DNA from 2 places in the Streptomyces sp. UC4497 genome. Region 1 is predicted to be linked to the other one. Evidence: riboswitches for the same ligand, from Rfam matches in the RefSeq annotation. Region 1 holds a riboswitch; the other holds the start of a gene.

Evidence for each region. Region 1 has a riboswitch for ZMP and ZTP ahead of ACYSUO_RS01050 (bifunctional 5,10-methylenetetrahydrofolate dehydrogenase/5,10-methenyltetrahydrofolate cyclohydrolase). Riboswitches for the same ligand answer to the same signal wherever they lie in the genome.
Region 2: it holds a riboswitch for ZMP and ZTP, as region 1 does, so the genes downstream of both, ACYSUO_RS18145 (glycine hydroxymethyltransferase) here and ACYSUO_RS01050 (bifunctional 5,10-methylenetetrahydrofolate dehydrogenase/5,10-methenyltetrahydrofolate cyclohydrolase) in region 1, are expected to answer to the same signal.

Annotation. Positions count from the first base shown of each region.
Region 1 is NZ_JBTYHB010000001.1:246,433-249,826, reverse strand. It holds gene ACYSUO_RS01060 ((2Fe-2S)-binding protein) at 1-480, shown strand, start outside; gene ACYSUO_RS01055 (hypothetical protein) at 795-1,088, opposite strand; ZMP/ZTP riboswitch at 1,181-1,266, shown strand; gene ACYSUO_RS01050 (bifunctional 5,10-methylenetetrahydrofolate dehydrogenase/5,10-methenyltetrahydrofolate cyclohydrolase) at 1,289-2,158, shown strand; gene ACYSUO_RS01045 (haloacid dehalogenase type II) at 2,164-2,937, opposite strand; gene ACYSUO_RS01040 (LacI family DNA-binding transcriptional regulator) at 3,128-3,394, shown strand, end outside.
Region 2 is NZ_JBTYHB010000011.1:210,860-214,253, forward strand. It holds gene ACYSUO_RS18135 (glutathionylspermidine synthase family protein) at 1-172, shown strand, start outside; gene rocD (ornithine--oxo-acid transaminase) at 189-1,415, opposite strand; ZMP/ZTP riboswitch at 1,544-1,630, shown strand; gene ACYSUO_RS18145 (glycine hydroxymethyltransferase) at 1,674-3,122, shown strand.

The DNA.
Region 1 (3,394 bases):
ATCGCCCACCTGGGTCTTGCGGCCCGCCTGTGGTCACCGGTCCTCGCCTGCGCACTCGTCCACGGGATCGTGCCGACGATGAGCACGGTGGAGTGGTCCGGCGAGGGCTCGGCTCTCCGGCTGCCCCGGCCCGAGGGCCGACGCGCAGCGGAACTCCCGTCACTCGCCGACGCGGTCCACGCGGAGGTGGACGGCGTCCTGGAGGCGGTGGAGAGCGGCCTCACCACCAAGGTGGCGCCCCGCCTGCTGGCCGGCAATTCCGCGTCCGCGCTCGCCGGCTCGGCGGCCCAACTGCTGAGGTCCCGGCCCGAGTTGCGTAAGGATCTCACGCGCCTGACACGCGAACTGCTGGAGACGGGCCGACTGCGGGGCACGGGCCGGATCACCGGAGCCGATCTGTCGTTCCGTCGACGCAGTTGCTGCCTCTTCTACCGCGCTCCCGGCGGCGGCAAGTGCGGGGACTGCTGTTTGGTGCGGTGATGCCCGGTCGTCTCGTCCAGGCCCAGCGGATGCGGCCGTTGGGCAGGCCGCGTCGGTGCCCGCGATCAGCCGCGCGCCGGCCTCGGCCATCCGACGTACTGCTACAGCGCGGACATCCTCGTGGTGGCGGGCGACCCGCTCGCAGGCCTCGGGGCGCTGCGGTCCGTGGAGACGGTGATCGCGGCGGGCAGGCGCTATGACGTGGGCGGCAACGCGTAACAAAAATGCGGGAGTTGCTCGGCGCGTCACCGCGATGGCCAAGCGGACGTCGACGACGACCAGCACCGCGTACGCGGTGATTCAAACGCCGCGGATCACCGATCCCCGCCGAAGTGGTCGCGGAGCGCCTCGTGGCAGTCGTCCTCGCCGGAGCCCCGGACGCGCGAGAACGTCACCACCCCGTCCTTCTTGCCGTCCCGCTCGTTCTTGGCCAACTGCTTCTCGATGCCCGCGATCAGCTCGGCGCACCGGGCGCTCACGGGCTTCTCGGGTTGCGGGTCGGGCTCCGAGGAGGCGTTGAGGCCGAAGGTGACGGCGAGGCCGGCCGCACACAGCACCGCCCACGTGGCACCCCACGCGCGGCGGCTCGTCGGTATGAGTCTTGGCACTCCGGCATCCTACGAGCGCTTCGGCGGGCCTTCACCGAGACGAGCCATCGTGGTCGGCGCGCTCCGTGCGGCTGCGGTGTCCATTACAGTTTCCCGTGGGCCGTGACTGGCGCTGAGGTGGAGTACCACCGGGGAGCGGTCCGACAAGATGTCGTTGCCGTGCGCCTGGGCGAGTGGTCAGCAACGCCTGGAGGGCAACGATGTCCGAGACTCGCACGGCTCACCTCATGGATGGCTCCGGCCTCGCCAAACGGATCGTCGCGGAGACCGCTGCCAGGGCGGCGGAGATCACCGCACGCACGGGGGTCAGCCCCTGTCTGGCGACGGTACTGGTGGGCGAGGACCCCGCGTCCGCCACGTACGTCCGCATGAAGCGGGCACGGTGCGCGAAGGCGGGCATCACGTCCCGGCACATCGGCCTGCCCGCCACCACCACGACCGCCGAACTCGTGCGCACCCTCACGGACTTGTCCGACGATCCGGGCGTGCACGGCATCCTGCTCCAGCATCCTTGCGGCCCGCACATCGACGGGCGAGCCGCGTTCGAGGCCATCGCGCCGGAGAAGGACGTCGACGGGGTCACGATGCATTCCTTCGCCGCGATGAGCTTCGCGCGGCCCGGCTTCGTGTCGTGCACGCCGGGCGGCATCATGCGGTTGCTTGAGGCGTACGACGTCGAACTCGCCGGCAAGCGGGCCGTGGTGGTGGGACGCAGCGCAATCCTCGGCAAGCCGGTCGGGATGCTCCTGCTCGCCAAGGACGCGACGGTGACCTACTGCCACTCCCGCACCACCGACCTGTCGGCGATCCTCCGGGAAGCGGACATCGTGGTGGCGGCCGTGGGGCGGCCCCGGCTGATCCTCGGCGCGGACATCAAGCCGGGTGCGGTCGTGATCGACGCCGGCTACAACCCCGGCAACGTCGGCGACGTGGACCATGACGGCGCCCTCACCCGAGCCGGTCTGATCACCCCGGTTCCCGGTGGCGTCGGTCCGATGACCATCGCGGTGCTGCTGGAGCAGACGGTGAAGGCCGCCGCGGACCAGCTCGGAACGCCCCACCACATGTGAGACCGCTATTCGGGCACCGGGGACGGAGCGAGGTGCCGGTCCGCAGTCCAGGGCCGGTCACCCACCAGCGTCGCCAACTGGACCAGGTTTCCCGCCACCAGGTCCCAGTCCGCATCGGGCGCCAGGTCCTTCGTCTGCGTGGGGCCGTACTCGGTCGGCCGCGCGACGAAGGCGGTTCGAAGGCCCGCGTCCCGGGCGGCGCGCAGGTCTTCGTTGTGGGCCGCCGCGAGCATGACCTGCTCGGGCCGCAGCCCCAGGAAGGTGGCGGCCCGCTCGTAGGCCTGGCGTTGGGGTTTGTACGCGCGGGTGATGTCGGAGGCGACGATCACGTCCCAGGGGAGGCCCGCGTGCTTGGCCAGGCGGGACAGGAGCGCGAGGTTGCCGTTCGACAGCGCTCCGGTCGTCACGCTCCTGGCCAGTTGCTCGAGACCGGGCACGGAATCGGCCCACGCCGGCAGCCGATGCCACGCCTCGTTGAGCCACCTCAACTCGACCTCGTCGAACGCCGTGGGATCGACCCCGTGCTCGCCCAGCACGGTCCGCAGGTTCTCCGCGTGGAGCACGTCGAGCGGCACGAACTCCCGCTGACCGGTGCGTACGGGTTCCATCGCCGGCTGGTAGAGCTCCCGCCAGCGCATGGCGAACGCGGCCCCGTCGAGCGTCAGGCCATGCCGTGCGGCGAAGTCGTCGACGGCGACCGCGACTCCGGTCCGCCAGTCGACGACGGTGCCGAAGGTGTCGAACAGCACGGCCTCGACCTGCTGAATGCGCCCATCCACTGGAATCGACCTTTCGTAGGCGGCGAGCACGGCCCGGTGCGTTGACGCGAAGGATCATGATGCTGCCCCGTCTCCTGAGACGTCCATCCCCCCACCAACCCCTTGCCCACGCCCCGCCCCGTATGCGATCTTAAAGTCATCCATGCTATGGAAACGTTTCCATGGGATCCACGAGGAGGTGGAGCAACGGATGGCCACGATCAAGGACGTCGCGGCGCGGGCCGGGGTCGCGCTCGGGACCGCGTCGCGGGTGCTCAGTGGGAGCAGTCAGACGTCGGCAGATTCCCGCGCGCGAGTGCTCGCGGCCGCAGCCGAGTTGGGCTACGTCGCCAACGGGCCCGCCCGTGCGCTGCGGCGCGCCCGGACCGACGTACTGGGGTTGCTCGTCTCGGACATCCGCAACCCGTTCTTCTCGGAACTGGCGCACGCCGCCGAGCAGGAGGCCCGCCGGCACGGC
Region 2 (3,394 bases), on a different contig from region 1:
CGAAGAGCCGTGCTGCTACCAGGAGTTGAGCGAGCTGCCCGACTTCGACGGCAACCGCGTCGTCCTCGGCGCGTGGGTCGTCGAGGACGAGGCGGCCGGCCTCGGCATCCGGGAATCGGCGGGGCTGGTCACGGACGAGTACGCCCGCTTCCTGCCCCACGTCATCCTGTGAGCCTTGGTAAAAGGGCCTACGCGCCCAGCACCGCCCGCAGCTGATCGAGGCCCCAGTCCAGATCGTCCTTGCTGATCACCAGCGGCGGGGCGATCCGGATGGTGGACCCGTGGGTGTCCTTCACCAGGACCCCGCGGGCCATCAGCTTCTGAGAGATCTCCCGGCCCGTCCCGTACGACGGATCGATGTCGACGCCCGCCCACAGACCGCGCCCGCGCACCTCGGTGACCTTCCCCGTCCCCGTCAACAGGCCCAGCTCGGCGTGCAGATGCTCACCCAGCTCCGCCGCCCGCTCCTGGAACTCCCCGGTGCGCAGCATCGCGATCACCTCAAGAGCCACCGCGCACGCCAGCGGATTGCCGCCGAACGTCGACCCGTGCTCGCCCGGCCGGAACACCCCGAGCACGGCCTTGCTCGACACCACCGCCGACACCGGCACGACCCCGCCGCCGAGCGCCTTGCCCAGCACGTACATGTCCGGCACCACGCCCTCGTGCTCGCACGCGAAGGTACGGCCGGTCCGCCCGAGACCCGACTGGATCTCGTCGGCGATGAACAGCACGTTCCGCTCGCGCGTCAGCTCCCGCACGCCCGCGAGATAGCCGGGCGGCGGGACGAGCACGCCCGCCTCGCCCTGGATCGGTTCGAGGAGCACCGCCACCGTCTCGTCCGTGACCGCGGCGCGCAGCGCGTCCGGATCCCCGTACGGGACGATGTCGAAGCCCGGCGTGTACGGACCGAAGTCGGCGCGGGCCTCCTCGTCGGTGGAGAAGCTGACGATGGTCGTCGTACGGCCGTGGAAGTTGTCGCTCGCGACCACGATCCTGGCCCGCCCGTCCGGCACGCCCTTGACCCGGTAGCCCCACTTGCGCGCGGTCTTCACGGCGGTCTCGACGGCCTCCGCGCCCGTGTTCATCGGCAGCACCATCTCCATGCCGCACAGCTCGGCGAGCTCCGCACAGAACGCGGCGAACCGGTCGTGGTGGAAGGCCCGCGACGTCAGCGTCACCCGCTCCAGCTGGGCCTTCGCGGCGTCGATCAGCCGCCGGTTGCCGTGCCCGAAGTTGAGCGCCGAGTACCCGGCGAGCATGTCGAGGTAGCGCCGCCCCTCGACGTCCGTCATCCACGCGCCCTCGGCGGTGGCGACGACGACCGGGAGCGGGTGGTAGTTGTGCGCGCCGTGCTCTTCGGAGGAGGTGATGAAGTCCTGCGTGGCGTGTCCTGCGGTGGTCGATGGAGTCACAGAAGTCACGGGATCTCCGTTCGTCGCGGCTCATGGCGCTGGGTGTGGGACGGGCTTGTGGCCCCTTCCTATCGTCGCTCGCGATGTGGACGTGGAAACCTCGCCCGGCGACGCGCCCGCTAATGTGGGGGCAGGGCCGTGACTGGCGCGCTGGGATGGGATCGACCATCGGGGAGCGGCCCGAGCAGTGTGTGCCGTGCGCCTGGGCCGACCACCCGTGAACCGACCGCGTATCGACCGTGTCCGGAGGCTGCCCCCATGACCGATGCCCGCCTTACCCCCGAATCCACCGCGTACCGCGCCGCCCTCGATGTCGTACGGGGCGTGGAGCCGCGCGTCGCCGACGCCATCGCGCAGGAGCTGACCGACCAGCGCGAGATGCTCAAGCTGATCGCGTCCGAGAACTACGCGTCCCCGGCGACGCTGCTGACCATGGGCAACTGGTTCAGCGACAAGTACGCCGAGGGCACCATCGGCCGCCGCTTCTACGCCGGCTGCCGCAACGTCGACACCGTCGAGTCGATCGCCGCGGAGCACGCCCGCGAGCTGTTCGGTGCCCGGCACGCGTACGTGCAGCCGCACTCCGGGATCGACGCCAACCTCGTCGCCTTCTGGGCCGTGCTCGCCGACCGCGTCGAGGCGCCGTTCCTCGCGAAGACCGGCGTCCGCCAGATCAACGACCTCACCGAGGCGGACTGGGCCGAGCTGCGCCAGGCCTTCGGCAACCAGCGGATGCTCGGCATGTCGCTGGACGCCGGTGGCCACCTCACGCACGGCTTTAGGCCGAACATCAGCGGAAAAATGTTCGATCAGCGGTCCTACGGCACCGACCCCGCCACCGGGCTCATCGACTACGAGGCGCTGCGCGCGCAGGCCCGCGAGTTCAAGCCGATGATCATCGTCGCCGGTTACTCCGCGTACCCGCGCCTGGTGAACTTCCGGATCATGCGGGAGATCGCCGACGAGGTCGGGGCGACGCTCATGGTCGACATGGCGCACTTCGCGGGGCTCGTCGCGGGCAAGGTGCTCACCGGTGACTTCGACCCGGTGCCGCACGCGCAGATCGTCACCACGACCACCCACAAGTCGCTGCGCGGTCCGCGCGGCGGCATGGTGCTGTGCGACGACTCGCTGAAGGACCAGGTCGACCGGGGCTGCCCGATGGTGCTCGGCGGGCCGCTGCCGCACGTCATGGCCGCGAAGGCGGTCGCCCTCGCCGAGGCGCGGCAGCCCGCGTTCCAGGACTACGCGCAGCGCATCGTGGACAACGCGCGGGCGCTGGCGGACGGCCTGATGCGGCGCGGCGCGACGCTCGTCACCGGCGGCACGGACAACCACCTCAACCTCATCGACGTGGCGTCCTCCTACGGCCTCACGGGGCGCCAGGCCGAGTCCGCGCTGCTCGACTCCGGCATCGTCACCAACCGCAACGCGATTCCGGCGGATCCGAACGGGGCGTGGTACACGTCCGGCATCCGTATCGGTACGCCGGCGTTGACCACGCGGGGGCTCGGCGCGGGCGAGATGGACGAGATCGCGGCGCTCATGGACCGGGTGCTGGCGGCCTCCGAGCCGGGGACGACGAAGTCCGGGGCGGTGTCGAAGGCGATTCACGTCCTCGACCCGAAAATCGCGGACGAGGTGTCCCACCGGGCGACGGATCTGCTGGCCGGGTTCCCGCTGTACGGCCAGATCGACCTGGGCTGAGCCCCTCCGTGGCGTGGGACGGGCGCCCGTCCTACGCCACGGGGCGCCGCGGGGCTGATGGCGCCGAACCGGCGTTCCGGCCTCGGGGCTCCGCCCCGGACCTCGCGGGGCTGATTGTGCCGAACCGGGGTTGCGGCCTCGGGGCTCTGCCCCGGACCCCGCGGGGCTGATTTCGCCGAATCGGCGTTCCGGCCTCGGGGCTCTGCCCCGGACCTCGCGGGCTCTCGTTCGACAGGCGGGGCCTGATTGGCTCGGTCCCACGTGGCGTGCGG